Regions from separate parts of the Brevibacillus sp. FSL K6-6036 genome, predicted to be linked through region 1. Evidence: riboswitches for the same ligand, from Rfam matches in the RefSeq annotation. Region 1 holds a riboswitch; each other region holds the start of a gene.
What was found. A riboswitch is a leader RNA that binds a small molecule or an ion and turns the genes downstream of it on or off. The one in region 1 is predicted to bind S-adenosylmethionine.
Positions count from the first base shown of each region.

Region 2: another riboswitch for S-adenosylmethionine. It lies ahead of metH (methionine synthase); the one in region 1 lies ahead of NST37_RS02905 (methionine ABC transporter ATP-binding protein).
Region 3: another riboswitch for S-adenosylmethionine. It lies ahead of NST37_RS18210 (pyridoxal phosphate-dependent aminotransferase); the one in region 1 lies ahead of NST37_RS02905 (methionine ABC transporter ATP-binding protein).

Region 1 covers NZ_CP150173.1:533,316-538,393, forward strand. The annotation lists gene NST37_RS02895 (GerAB/ArcD/ProY family transporter) at 1-534, shown strand, start outside; gene NST37_RS02900 (Ger(x)C family spore germination protein) at 602-1,753, shown strand; SAM riboswitch class I at 1,847-1,963, shown strand; gene NST37_RS02905 (methionine ABC transporter ATP-binding protein) at 2,049-3,062, shown strand; gene NST37_RS02910 (methionine ABC transporter permease) at 3,064-3,729, shown strand; gene NST37_RS02915 (MetQ/NlpA family ABC transporter substrate-binding protein) at 3,776-4,615, shown strand; gene NST37_RS02920 (pentapeptide repeat-containing protein) at 4,887-5,078, shown strand, end outside.
Region 2 covers NZ_CP150173.1:2,041,119-2,046,196, forward strand. The annotation lists gene NST37_RS10160 (hypothetical protein) at 1-250, opposite strand, end outside; gene NST37_RS10165 (AraC family transcriptional regulator) at 347-1,207, opposite strand; gene NST37_RS10170 (YjcZ family sporulation protein) at 1,375-1,479, opposite strand; SAM riboswitch class I at 1,679-1,779, shown strand; gene metH (methionine synthase) at 1,881-5,078, shown strand, end outside.
Region 3 covers NZ_CP150173.1:3,602,190-3,607,267, forward strand. The annotation lists gene NST37_RS18195 (family 1 encapsulin nanocompartment shell protein) at 1-1, shown strand, start outside; gene NST37_RS18200 (PLP-dependent aminotransferase family protein) at 88-1,287, opposite strand; gene NST37_RS18205 (hypothetical protein) at 1,449-1,832, shown strand; gene NST37_RS18210 (pyridoxal phosphate-dependent aminotransferase) at 2,167-3,342, opposite strand; SAM riboswitch class I at 3,448-3,560, opposite strand; gene NST37_RS18215 (MFS transporter) at 3,854-5,078, opposite strand, start outside.

The sequences.
Region 1 (5,078 bases):
ACGTTGGAATACGCCCGCTGGCACTATCTTTTGCCGGTTATGGAGGCAGATTTCAAGCAGCTTCTAAAGGGGGCACTGATCATGGCCTTTACCTCCGTCGGGTATGAAGTGTTGTATTCGATTTACCCCTACGTCGGAGATAAAACGCGTTTGCATCGGCATGCCCAGTGGGGAGCGTTCATTACCAATTTCATCTACGTCGTCCTGATGATCATCTCGCTCATATTCTTCAGCGAAGGCCAGCTCATACGAACGATATGGCCAACGCTGCAGATCAAGACCGTCGTGTATTTCCCGTTTCTGGAGCGGTTCGAGTACCTTGCCATCTCCCTGTGGATGCTGATCATCCTGCCCAACGTCATGCTGTATATGTGGTCCGCCTCCAGGGGGTGCAAAAGAATGTTTGGCTGGAACCAGAAGCGGGTTTTGTACATCATCGGCGCGGTCATCTTTATTGCGATGCAATTGTCTCGAGACATGCAGCCAATTACATCATCGATCGCATGTCGTACGTTAGCTTGTACATGGCTGTGATTTACCCTTATGTCCTATTGTTGGGAGTTCTGATCAAACGGCGGTGGAACAGGAGGGAGGATTCATCGTGCCGAGATCCGGAAATAAGCGGCTCCTGAGAGCGGGAGCCGTGCTCCTTCTATGTTCTGTTCTGCTCAGCGGCTGTATCAGGACGCAAATTTTTGATGAGCTTGGAATGATTACGGTGGCGGGATATGACCTGTTAAAGGACGGGAACATACGCGGAACGGTGGTGATGCCCTCCATCAATCCCGAGGCTGAAGAAAAAGTGCAGGTGATGTCCGGCATCAGTCTGACGAGCAAGGGCATTCGCGACAAGGCCAACCTGCAGTCAGACAAAGAAGTGCTGGGCGGGCAGCTTCGGGTCGCGATGTACAGCGAGGAGCTGGCCAGAAAAGGGATAGGCAGCATTGTGGACACTCTGTACCGCGACCCCTCGATTGGAAGCCGGGTTTATTTAAGTGTCATTGAGGGCCAAACCTACGATTTGCTGACGTACAAATTCAAAGAGGAAGGCAATATTGGCATTTACCTCTACCAATTGATCCGGCACAACGTAGAGGATGACAAAATTCCGTCTCCTACTCTCCATGAGTTTTACCGCTCCTACTTCAGCGAGGGAATCGACCCTTACGTCCCTTTTCTTGAGAGGAAAGGGGATGAGGTGAGGATCAAAGGCGTGGCTCTGTTTCACAAGGACAAATATGTCGGCTGGATTCCTCCAAAGGAAGCCTTTCACATCAAGCTAGTTCATGATGCTTATCGAGCGGGAACGTACGAAACGTCGGTAGATCCGGAGAGGATGGGGGTAAAGCCGAAAAAGAAGAACACAACCGGCCCTGACATCCAAATGGTATTTGATACGCTGAGCAGCAAGACCCACGTCGATATTGTCAGTACGAATCCACTGACCTACAAGGTCGATGTGAAAGTACGGACACGCATTCTGGAAATGTCAATACCGTTAAAAATAGAACAACCGGAGGTACTCAGAAAAATGGAGCAGGCCTTGTCTGAAAACATGAAGCAGGATTTGGCCAAGGTCGTCGCCAAAATGCAAAAATGGGAGGTAGACCCCTTTGGGTTCGGGGAATTATACCGGGCAAAATTCCGCGGGGCGCGGAAGCTGTCTCACGATCAGTGGCATGAGATGTACAGGAAGTCCCGCTTCGATTACAACATCGATGTAGAAATTGTCCGCAACGGCGTGTTGGATTAATTGCCCATTGACTTTCTATTTTGGTATAGCATATAATCCGTTTTGTATCATAAAAAGAAATAAAGTTCTTCAAACTAAATATACGTAGAATTCTTCTTATCCAGAGCGGCGGAGGGACAGGCCCTATGAAGCCCGGCAACCGGCTCATCGATTCTGATGGGTGGCGCGGTGCCAATTCCTACAAGATTGTAGAATCTTGACAGATGAGAAGGGTGAATGCGATCGTATAATGCGGTGCAGCCCCTTTTTCGCCTGATGAAAAAGGGGCTGTTGATTGTAATGGGAGGTGAACCGGATGATTCGGTTGCAGAATCTGAAAAAAGACTACATTGTAAAAGGCCATAAAACACCTGCGCTGCGCGGAATTGACCTCTCGATCGAGAAGGGGGAAATTTTCGGCATCATCGGACATTCCGGTGCCGGCAAAAGTACGCTGATTCGCTGCATCAACCTGTTGGAACGTCCGACAGCGGGCAGCGTTATTGTAGACGGGGTCGATCTGACCAAGCTGGATGAAGGCAGGCTCCAGGAACAGCGGCGGCATATCGGAATGATTTTTCAGCACTTCAACCTTCTCTCGTCCGCTACGGTCGGGGAGAACGTTGCGTTTCCGCTCAAGCTGGCCAAGCGGCCCAAGGCGGAGATCGACAAAAAGGTGAAGGAAATGCTGGCGTTGGTAGGGCTGGAACAGCATCGCGACAAGTATCCGTCACAATTGTCGGGCGGACAAAAGCAGCGTGTCGGCATTGCCCGGGCGCTGGCGAGCGACCCCAAGGTGCTGCTGTGCGACGAGGCGACATCCGCTTTGGACCCGCAGACGACCAACTCCATTCTGGCGCTGCTTTTGGACATCAACCGAAAGCTGGGCTTGACGATCGTCCTCATTACCCACGAAATGCATGTCATCCGCTCCATTTGCGATCGGGTCGGTGTCATTGACGGGGGGCACATTGTGGAAATGGGCAATGTTCTGGATGTGTTCTTAAAGCCGCAGCACCCGACGACACAGGAGTTCGTGGAACAAGTAGCAGACTCCAGCGAGCTGCGGGCTGCCGTCGCTCATGAAAAGGCGTCAGGCGACCGAACGATCCTGCGTGTCACGTTCCTCGGAGAACAGACCTACCAGCCGATTCTGTTCCAAACGATGCAGGAAACCGGTACGGTGTTCAGTATCCTGCAAGGAACCATTTCGCGTATGAAAGACACCCCATATGGCCAGCTCGTGATCGAGTTGGGCGGGGATGCGCAGCAGAACAGGAAAGCTGTCGATACGCTTCGTCAGCGCGGCCTGGAAGTGGAGGTGATTTAAAATGGGATTCACGCTTAAAAATATAGACTGGGCGGAAATTTGGAAGGGAACGCAGGATACGTTGACGATGCTTGGCTTTTCCACCTTGTTTACCGTCGTTATCGGGCTGCCGCTGGGCATTTTGCTGTTTCTCACATCCAGAGGCCAGCTTTTGGAGAATCGCGCGTTTTATTCGATCTCATCCTTTGTCGTAAACGTTTTGCGTTCGGTGCCATTCATCATCCTGATGATCCTGCTGATTCCTGTTACCAAAATGCTCGTCGGCACCTCACTCGGGGTAAAGGGCTCGATTCCTCCGTTGGTGATCGGGGCGGCTCCCTTTTTCGCCAGACTGGTGGAGACCTCCCTGCGCGAGGTTGATCGCGGCGTGATTGAAGCGGCGCAATCGATGGGTGCTTCCAACTGGCAAATTATCCGCAGCGTGCTCTTGCCGGAATCCCGTTCGGGGCTGATCGCCGGGATTACGATTACCACGGTGTCGCTCGTGTCCTACACGGCGATGTCCGGGGTCATCGGCGGCGGAGGCTTGGGAGACCTGGCGATCCGCTACGGGTATCAGCGCTTCCAGACAGACGTCATGGTCGTGACGGTATGTATTTTGCTTGTGTTGGTTCAGATCCTGCAGATGGTGGGCGACAGGCTCGTCATCAAGTTCAGCCGGAAGTAGGATCTTGTCCATAGAGAATGTTCAAAATAGAAAGGGGAAATCATCTGTGAAGAAATTGGTCGTATCTGTACTGTCCACTGTACTGGCACTGTCTCTGGCTGCTTGCGGCAGCCAAAATGAATCGGCTCCCGCGCCGTCTGCCGGCGGTTCCCAAGGCGAGCAAAAAGAAGTAACGCTGAAAGTGGGCGCAACGCCGGTCCCGCAGGCTGAGATTTTGAAGTTCGTCGCGCCGAAGCTGAAGGAGCAGGGCGTAATTCTGGAAGTCAAAGAATTTACCGACTACGTTCAACCTAACGTGCAAGTAAATGAAAAGCAGCTGGACGCCAATTTCTTCCAGCACAAGCCGTACCTCGATGATTTCAACAAAGGACAAAACATGAACCTGGTAGAAGTAGTACCTGTTCATATCGAGCCGTTTGGCGCATATTCCAAAAAAGTAAAAAGCGTGGATGAACTCGCTGACGGTGCAACCGTTGCTCTGCCAAACGATGCAACGAACAACGGCCGCGCACTTGCTCTGCTCGAAAAGCAAGGCCTGATCAAGCTGAAAGACGGCGCAGGCATCAGCGGTACTGTAAAAGACATCGTAGAAAACAAGAAAAACCTGCAGTTCAAAGAGGTAGAAGCTGCGATGCTGCCACGCGTCCTGGATGAAGTAGACCTGGCTCTGATCAACACCAACTATGCGCTGGAAGCGAAGCTGGTACCGACCAAAGACGCCCTGTTCATCGAAGACAAGGATTCTCCATATGCAAACTACCTGGTAGCTCGTCCGGACAACAAGGATTCCGAAGCGATCCAGAAGCTGGCGAAAGAGCTGAATACGCCAGAAGTGAAAAAGTTCATCGAAGATACGTATAAAGGAGCAATTGTGCCTGCATTCTAATGCCAGGCTTCAAGCTCTACGATAGGCTTCTTGCTCAAGATATCGAGAGGGTGCCCCACAGTCATTTAGACGTGGGGCACCTTCCTTTTTTAGGAGAAAACAAGCGGAAAATACGGAACGTGAACACCGTACCTGCTCATCCCCCTGGCTCTCCTCCTGTCCGAACCAGGATTGACGGAGAGGATCGTTCAGTACTATCATAACCACAGCCTTGTCTTCAGGCAGGACGATGCAAGCATGGACATACAAAGAAGCGGAAGGAGACAACGCAATGTCCGAGGATCTCGAATATGCAAAAGCGCCCCACGGCAGTAGTCGCCTCAGTCTGCAAGCTGACTGCGAGAACTGCTTCGGCTTGTGCTGTGTCGCGCTGCCCTTCGCTGCTTCGGCAGATTTTGCGATTGACAAACATGCCGGACAGCCCTGTCAAAACCTGCAGGCGGACTTCCGCTGCGGCGTTCAC
Region 2 (5,078 bases), 1.5 Mb from region 1:
ACTGATAAGCCTGCTCTCCGAACAGAATCGCGAGAACATCGTCCGATTCAAGCGGCAGGAAGTGGTCGAATTCGTCGCGCCTGCCCCCTTCGGACAGATTGATATGTGTAAAGGAATACCGGAGATAGTGTTGGCCATTTTCGCTGTCTTTCACGACAGAATATGTCTCGAAGTCGGTTTGTTCCAGTTCTTTTACCGTTTCGATACGCGATAGGAATTCGTGCTTGTCACAAGGGTGTAGTGGATCCAAAGCGTTTCGCTCCTTTGCTTGGCTTCGACCTCATCATAGCAAAAGGGGCATGGATTGACAATGAGCGGGGACAGCGGGCGGACTGGAGCTGGAACACTAGTCGATCGGTATGTAAATTTTTATTTTCATTTGATCCGGGTACACGGACTGGCGGACATCGGTTATTTCAAAATCAGGTCCTTCTCTTCGCTCGTAGTTGGAATTCGGAAGCCAGGTGCCGTAAATATAGGTTCTTGTATTTTGGACAGAGCCGATCACCCTGAATTCGGCGTATTTCCCTGCCGGAAGCAGACAGTGGACAAAGCCATCCTCCAGCTCGCCATCCAAGTTTTTTACCTCTTCGCCGACGATGAACGTAAAGTCGCCGTTATCCTGGAAATCGCACGAAATGCCGTATGCCATGTCAGGGGCGGCTTTGTTGGGAATCCGCATATAGTGTCCATTCCTTCCGAAATCGGCATAGAAGCGGGGAATGTCCTCAAAGTAGCGTTTGTTGTTCAGATTTGTCTTGTAGGCGTACCCGACGATGGCAATGCTGTTTAATTGCACAATGTTTGGTTTGTTCATGCTTATTTCTCCCTTTGCTCGTTTTTGATCATCCAAAAAATCCAGCTTCTTTTGCAGGAAAATAGGTATGTTCGCCTTTCGGAACTTGGCCGGGGTGATGCCGAAAGTAGCTTCAAAAGCACGGGTAAACGCCTCCTGGGAGCCGTACTGGCAGGCGATAGCCAGATCAAGGATGCTTGTTTGCGTCTGTTTCAACAAAACGGCGGCCTCGCTCAGCCTTCTTTTTCGTATGTACTCGTGAACCGAAAAACCGGAGATCGCTTGAAACAGCCGTTGAAAATGAAAGGCGGAAAAACAGGCTTCCGCGGCAATATCCGCGATATTCACCTCCTCTTGAAGATGCTTTTCGATAAATTCGATTGCGCATTGAATCCGCTCGTAGTGATCCATACCTGCCTCCATTTCCCAGATGTGCTACTCCTATTGTACAGCCGGGAAGACGATGTTTTTTGATAATCTGTGCCGATTTGGCAAGTGATTGCTTGATTTCTTCAAAGTGCACCTGTTGGACAAGAAAAAAGAAGCCTGGATTCCAGGCCCCTTTTTCAAGCAGCTGCTTAGCAGTCGTTATTGCACCCTACGATGACCAGCAGGATAAACAGAACGAGCACTAGGGCGAAGCTGTCACCGAAGATATTGTTTCCGCAGTAGGATGTACTCATGTCGTTTTCCTCCTTTCCGATATGCTTTAGTCTATACACGGGAGTCATGAAGAGTGTGGGCGATTGACTATATGGGGCAAATATGGGCGCCGGACTTGCGTGGATACGGACAATTTCTTCATTGACGCGGGGGAGGGGGGGTGTTAAGATACTTTCAAACCTTGCAATTACTGGAACGAATCGAATAAAAAAGCGACATCTCTTATCCAGAGAGGCAGAGGGACTGGCCCGATGAAGCCTCGGCAACCGGAATTTTCAGGTGCCAATTCCAGCAAAGCCGTGTGCTTTGAAAGATGAGAGGATGCGTCAGGCGTATCGTATTCGCGGACAAATCCTCTTCTGCACACAGAAGAGGTTTTTTGTTTATCTGAGATGATCTGCTTTGAGAAAAGGAGTCTGCCATGAAACCGAATTTTCGCGAACAGCTTTACCGAAAAATTCTGATACTGGACGGCGCGATGGGAACAATGCTGCAGCAAGCCAACCTGACTGCCGAGGACTTCGGCGGAGAGGAATACGACGGCTGTAACGAGCTGTTGAACCTGACCCGGCCGGACGTCATCCGCTCGATCCATGAAAAGTACCTGGAGGCGGGTGCCGATATTATCGAGACGAATACATTTGGCGCTACGTCCATCGTCCTGGCCGAGTATGACGTGGCGGAAAAGGACCTGGAGATCAACATCGCCGCTGCCAAAATCGCTCGCGAGGCCGCAGATGCCTATTCCACGCCTGAGTGGCCTCGCTTTGTGGCAGGGGCGATGGGCCCGACGACCAAGACGCTTTCTTTGACGGGCGGGGTCACCTTTGACGAGCTGGTCGAGTCGTATTACCGCCAGGCAAAAGGGCTTTTGATCGGGGGAGCGGATGTGCTGCTTCTGGAAACCTCGCAGGATACGCTGAACGTAAAAGCGGGCGGCATCGGCATACGCAAGGCTTTTGATGAGCTGGGGACGGAAGTGCCGGTCATGCTTTCGGGGACGATTGAGCCGATGGGCACGACGCTGGCGGGACAAAACATCGAAGCGTTCTACGTCTCGCTTGAGCACCTCAAGCCTGTCAGCATCGGGCTGAACTGTGCGACCGGTCCCGAGTTCATGCGCGACCATATCCGCACGCTATCCGGTCTTGCAGACTGTGCCGTGAGCTGTTATCCCAATGCCGGTCTCCCGGACGAGAACGGCCACTATCACGAAACTCCGCAAGGGCTGGCGGCAAAAGTCAAGGCATTTGCCGAGCAAGGATGGCTCAATGTGGCGGGCGGATGCTGCGGAACCACGCCCGACCACATCCGGGCGATGGCCGAAGCCTTGAAAGACTGCAAGCCGCGTGCCCGGCAAGAGCATGCAGTCAGCGCCGTGTCCGGGATCGATGTCGTCTACGTGGAACAGGACAACCGCCCGCTGCTGGTCGGGGAGCGCACGAACGTCATCGGGTCCAAGAAATTTCGCGATCTGATCGCAGCCGGACAATACGAGGAGGCTTCCGATATCGCAAGGGCACAGGTGAAGCGGGGGGCTCATGTCATCGATATTTGTCTGGCCGACCCGGACCGCGACGAGTACGGCGATATGGAAAAATTCCTTCAATATATTGTGAAAAAAGTAAAGGCGCCTCTCATGATCGATTCCACGGATGCGCGCGTCATGGAGCTGGGGTTGAAATATTCCCAAGGGAAAGCGATTCTCAACTCGATCAACCTCGAAGACGGGCTCGAACGGTTCGAGCAAGTCGTGCCCTTGATCCACAGATACGGGGCCGCAGTTGTCGTCGGAACTATCGACGAGACCGGCATGGCTGTCACCGCCGAGCGAAAGCTGGAAGTGGCAAAACGCTCCTATGACCTTTTGGTAAACCGGTTTGGCGTCAATCCGCGGGACATCATCTTCGACCCGCTCGTGTTTCCTGTCGGTACAGGAGACGAACAGTACATCGGCTCTGCCAAGGCGACAGTAGAAGGCATTCGCCTGATCAAAGAAGCGATGCCCGAGTGCAAGACCATTCTCGGCGTCAGCAACGTGTCGTTTGGTCTTCCGGCCGCAGGTCGGGAAGTGCTGAATGCCGTTTTCCTCTACCATACGACAGTCGCTGGTCTCGATTATGCCATCGTCAATACGGAGAAGCTGGAGCGCTATGCTTCCATCCCTGAAGAAGAGAGAAAGCTGGCTGAAGCTCTTTTGTTCGAGACAAAGGACGAAACGCTTGCCTCCTTTACCGATTTTTACCGGCAAAAGAAAAAGGAAGCCAAAGTCGAGGTGTCCTCGCTTCCACTGGAAGAGAGACTCGCGCGGTATGTCGTCGAAGGCTCCAAAGACGGACTGGTAGAAGATTTGAAGCTTGCTTTGGAAAAATACGTGCCGCTGGAAATTATCAACGGGCCGCTGATGACCGGGATGGAAGAAGTGGGCCGCCTGTTCAACAGCAATCAACTGATCGTGGCCGAAGTACTACAGAGCGCCGAAGTAATGAAAGCATCCGTTTCATTCCTGGAGCCGTTTATGGAAAAAACGGAGTCGGCGGCAAAAGGGAAGATTTTGCTGGCCACCGTAAAAGGCGACGTCCACGATATCGGAAAAAACCTGGTAGAGATCATCCTTTCCAACAACGGCTATGAAGTCGTCAATCTGGGGATCAAGGTTCCGCCGGAGCAGCTGATCGCCGCTTGCCGCGAAGAGAAGCCGGATGCGATCGGTCTGTCCGGTCTGTTGGTCAAATCGGCCCAGCAAATGGTCATTACCGCGCAGGATTTGCGCGAGGCTGGCATCGACGTGCCGCTGATGGTAGGCGGAGCGGCACTGACACGTAAATTTACGTCCAACCGGATTGCACCCGAATACAAAGGAATCGTTCTGTACGCCAAGGATGCAATGGACGGGCTGGAGCTGTTTAATCGACTGCAGGACCCGGAAGCAAGAGAAAAGCTCCGGGCCGAGCAGCAGGAGGCAATCGAGGCTGCGGCTTCTGCCCAGGCCCCGCCCGAAGTTGAAAAACCGTCCAAACCGAAGCGTTCCGCCGTCAGCCGCACACAGCCGATCTACCTCCCGCCCGATTGTGAACGGCACGTGCTCCGCAACTATCCGCTGAGCCATCTCCGGCCGTATCTCAATTTGCGGATGCTGCTCGGAAAGCATCTCGGCGTTCGCGGAAATGTAGACAAATTGCTGGAGAGCGGAGACGAGAAGGTGACGGAGCTTCACGATCTGGTGCAGGAGCTGCTTGCGGAAGCAGTACAGGCAGGCTCGATAACAGCAAACGGGATCTATCAGTTCTTCCCCGCACAGGCGAATGGAGACGAGATCTTGATCTACGACGCCAAGGATCATTCGCGGGTCTTGGAACGCTTCCGGTTCCCGCGCCAGCCAGAGGAGCCGTACCTTTGTCTGTCGGACTTCCTGCGGCCCGTGGAAAGCGGCGAAATGGACTATGTCGGATTCCTGGCGGTCACGGCGGGCAGCGGCATTCGAGAACAATCGGAACGTTTGAAACAAAAGGGCGACTATCTCCGATCCCACGTCTTGCAGGCGCTGGCGCTGGAGCTGGCCGAGGCATTTGCCGAGCGGGTTCATCACGTGATGCGGGATAGCTGGGGCTTCCCGGAC
Region 3 (5,078 bases), 2.1 Mb from region 1:
ATAACCGAGGCTGCAAAAAACAGGGTGCCCCCGTCGTCAAAGACTTCGGGACACCCTGTTTTATTCGATCCACGTATTCATTTATCGCTAGTGAGCGACTAGCTGGCTGTACTCCGCAAACGCTTTGCCCAAGCGGTTGATCGCCAGTTCGGTATGTTCCCGATCCAGCAGCGTATAGTTGAGGCGCATCGTATTCGTTTGAGGCTGGTCCGCGTAGAACGGGATACCGGGAACAAACGCGACGCCTTCCTTGACAGCCTGCGCCAGCAGCTTCTCGGAGTGTACATGCTCCGGCAGCTCTACCCAGAGGAACATTCCGCCTCTCGGTTTATTCCACTTCATGCCGCTGGTTTGACGACAGAGCAGCTCGTGCATCCACTCCATCCGCTCTTTGTACGAGTCGCGGATTTTTTGAATATGGCTTTCCAAATCAAACCGGGACAGCAGCTCATACAGAGCAAATTGGTCGATTGTGCTGGACTGCAAGTCGATTGCCTGCTTGGCTTTTACCATCATCTGAATCACCTGGCTGTCTCCAATCGCCCACCCCGTTCGAAGACCCGGAGCGACGATTTTGGAGAAGGTGCTGGTGTAGACGACAGCCGATCCGTCCGGATGCTCATCGAGAGAAAAAATGCTGCGATAAGGCGCCTCGCCGTCGAACTGGATTTCCCCGTACGGATCGTCTTCCAGAATCAAAATGTTGTTTTCCCGGCATTGTTTCAGCAGTCCCAAGCGTTTTTCCAGACTCCAAACCTTTCCTGTCGGGTTTGCAAACGTCGGAATGACATAGGCCATCTTCGGGCGATATTGTGCGATTTTTCTGGCAAGGTCCTCCATATCCATGCCTTCCGCATCTCCATCCACCGGAATAGCTCGAATGCCGCGAAATTGGAACAGTTGCACGGCCGCGAGATACGTTGGATTTTCTACCAGCACGACGTCGCCTTCGTCCAGATAGACACGGCAGAGCAAGTCGACGGCCTGCTGGGAGCCGGTAGTGATCAGCATGTTTTCTACGCCAACATTCATATGCTTTTGTTTCATGCGGGACGAAACCCATTCCCGAAGCGGAATGTACCCGTCAGTCAAGCCGTATTGCAGCGATTTTGCTCCGTGATCCAGAGCGCGATTGAAGGCTTCTCTCATTTCTTCGATTGGAAAAGAATCCTCTGCCGGCAGGCCGCCTGCCAAAGACAATACTTGATTGCCCTGTGTCAGCTTCAGGATTTCGCGCACGGCCGAGGAGCTGAGTGCGCTGGTTGATTTGGAAAATGAATATTCCATGTTCGGTTCCCCCTAGATTTCGCTTATACCTGTTTTATCACTGCGGCCGTCATAAGTCCAATCTCACAAATCTATCGGCGGAATAGGTTTTAGCTATGTCGAGCGATGGCTCGGTCGAAATCGTCGGATTTTACTCGCGACTACTTTGGTTGGGGGTATCGATGCTTGTGCAGATGTTTCCTGCTTTTCTTTTGGTGGTAAACCGGGCTGTAGAGGTAAGAAACAGGAGAAAAAGCAAAAGTACGGTGGGACGGGTTTTTGTAGGCAAATTCGAGCCCGTCTGGATAATCGAGTTGAAGGGCTTGGGAAAACTGGAGAGCTTCCCTTACTGGAATCTGTATGACGAAAACGGCAAGCGTTTCGACGTTCGGACCGATTTTGCCAAGACGTATATGGAGAATTCAGACAAGGGAGTCGTATTGGTCCAAACCCTGATTGTCAAAGGAATGGAGCAGCCTCCGCAAAAGCTGAAGCTCGCTTTGCAAACCATCGAAACACGGTACATAGACTTGAACTGGCAACCGCCGATCCCTCCTAGTCCATAAAGCTGGCCTGGGGTATCACCTGATTCCATCAAGCCATCATAAAGGCCCTGAGCGATCATAGCTCCGGGCCTTTTGCTTGGGAAGCCATGCTTTATGTTGCAAGTATGGCTTCCGCTATTCACGAAAAATAAGGCTGTCTTTCTTGAAAAGATTGCCGTCATTATGTTTTGGCATCCGTGAGTATCATTTCGAATCAAGCCTGCTTTATCCGTGAGTATCCTGCTTGATTCAGCCTGTTGTGCCACCCCGAATCGCAGGAGAAGCCTGTTTCCAGGCTTCTCCCCACCGCGGCCCCTGGACAAGGAGCAAGATAACCCGAAGCCCGCCAACAAGCTTACCGAGCAAACAGCCCCAGCTTCTCAATCCTTCGCACTGCCTCCGCCAGCCTTTCTTCGCTGGAAAGAAGCGCCGCGCGCACATACCCCTCGCCCGTCGGTCCAAAACCGACGCCAGGCGCAACCACCACATGAGCCTTTTCCAGCAGCAAATCGGAAAACTCGACCGATGTAAACCCTTCGGGAACAGGCAGCCAGCTGAAAAACGAGCCCTCTGAAGGCTTGGCCTGCCAACCGATCCGGTGGAGCTCGGCGAACAGCACATCCCGCCTGCTTTGGTAGACGGAGACGAGATCATGTACGCATTGCTGCGAGCCGGTCATCGCTTTTGCCGCCGCCATCTGCACAGCGCCGAAGAGACTGACAAAGTAATGGTCCTGAATCAAATTGACCAGCCGTACGAGCTCCTTGTTTCCGACCATAGCCCCGACGCGCCAGCCGGCCATGTTGTACGTTTTCGACAGGGTGTAAAACTCCACTCCTACTTCTTTTGCCCCCGGCACCTGCATGAAGCTGACCGGCTTTTTGCCGTCAAAGCTGATCGCACCATAGGCGAAATCATGGCAGACGACGATCTCGTGCTTGCGGGCGAAGCGGATGGTCTCTTCAAAAAATTCCACCGGAGCGTTGACCGCCGTCGGATTGTTCGGGTAATTGAGGAACATCAGCTTGGCTTTTTCCAAATCTTCCGGCTTCAACTGGCCGTAATCCGGAAGAAACGCGTTTTCAGCCTTGAGCGGCATCATGACCATGCGGCCGTCAGCTACAGCCACGCCGGACCAGTAATCCGGATAACCTGGATCGGGCACCAAAGCGACGTCCCCGGGGTTCAGCAGCACCTGACAAATCTCAACCAGACCTGTCTTGCTGCCAAACAGGATGGCTACCTCTTCCTCCGCGTCCAGCTCCACGCCGAACTCTTCCTTGTACCAGTGGGCGACGGCCTGCTTCAGCTCCAGCCTGCCGCTGAACGGCGGGTATTTGTGATGGACAGGGCGCTTGGCCTGCTCGCTCAGCTCTTCCACGATATGCTGCGGTGTCGGGAGATCGGGATTGCCCTGTCCAAGATTGATAATGTCATGTCCGGCCGCGATGGCCTTGTTTGTTTTCGCTACCAGCGTGGCAAAAAACTGCGTCGGCAGTCGGTCCACCATGGCAGATGGTTGGATGCGCATTGGCTTTCTATCCTTTCTTTCGCAAAAATAATCCAGACATCGAAGCAGGCATGCAAAAAGCCCCTTTTCCTGAACAGAAAAAGGGGCGGATCGTGCGTCTCCACGTTCTTATCTGTCAGGATCGCTCCTGCTGGAATTGGCACAGCATCTGCAGAATATCCTGCAAGATCCGCTGCCGGGCTTCATCGGGCCAGTCCCTCCACCTCTCTGGATAAGTTAACAGCAACCTATTTACTTTGAATGTCTACTATACTACTTGAGCAGGTTGGGAGTGTCAATACAATATCCCGAACCATGGCCCGGGCTGCTTTGCTGTTGCTGGCCCGGCAGCCTGCAGGGCCTCGTTAGACAGCCTGGCAGTCCTCAACTGTCAGCCTGGCGGTCCTCAACTGACAAACTGAGGAGCCTCACTGACAGGCTGAGGGGCCTCGACTGACAGCCTGAGCGGCCTCGGCTGAAAGCCTGCTGGTCTTCGCCTGACAGCTACGAGTATCCGTCCAAGCATTGCTTGTCATGACCCGAGCTTCTCCGGAGCAGGCAGAGCTGCCTTCATCTCAGGACGCTTTACAAAGGACGTGTACACGGTAAAGCAAGCGACAGCGACCAAAGCCAAAGCAGCCATGAAGTAGACCATCCCATTTGCTCCGAGCGCTTCAAAGATCACGGCGCCCATCAGCGGGCCGACCATGCGTCCTCCTGAGCCTACGCCCCCGATGAGGCCTTGAATGAACCCTTCACGTCCCGGTGGAGACAACTCGGCAGCGATGGTCGGGACGGCAGGCCACACCAGCATTTCACCCAGTGTAATGACAAACATGGCCACGAAAAAACCGGCGTACACCGTCGTCTGGGACAAGATCAGCATGGAGAGCGAAAAGACGTAGGCGCCTAACAGCAACTGCGCTTTCAGCGTACGGGCGAAGTGCCTGATCACCCAGGAGATAAACGGCTGCCCGAACAGGATCAAAGCACCATTCAGCGTCCACAGCAGGCTGTACTCCCTGAGCGTGATGCCCAGCGACTGCATATACGCCGACAGCACAGTCGTCCACTGCGAGTAAATAATCCAGCAGACCAACAACCCTGCCGACAACAGACCGAGCGCTAGCCATGCCATCGGGCGACCGGCAGCTTGAGCGGCATCCGTCGCCATTGCCGCCGCGGCCCCTTTTGATCCGCCGGCCTTCTCCGCCAATCCCGCGGCAGGCAGCTGTGCCCCCTCACCTTCCTCTGTGTGCTTCGCCGACGCTGCCACGAGCCGGCCTTCTTTTTCCTGACCGCGCTCAAGATCGACCGTGCGGCTCAAAAAGATAAAGAGAAACAGAACTGCCAGCTGCAGCGCCGCATTTCCAAAGAAAGTCCAGGCAAAGGAAATGCTCGCCAGCATTCCCGCCGAGGCGGAACCGATCGCTACCCCGATATTGAGTGCCACATAAACCGTATTCAAGCCCTTGCGGCCGCCGTCAGGCCACAAGAGGCCGATCAGGGCATTGAGCACAGGAAACATGATGCCGGAGAAAAATCCGTTCAAAAGCAGCAAGACCGTATACGTATGAAAGCTGGTTGTGAAGCCCAGTGCCACAGCTACGGCTACCGCTCCCGCTGTCGCGGCGTATACTGTGCGCATTTTCCCCCAGCGGTCAAAGAGAACCCCGCCTGTCAGACTGCCGATCAGGTACGCTCCCTGATTCAGCATCAAAAGAACACCCGCTACGGTGAGCGGCTTCCCGAGAAAA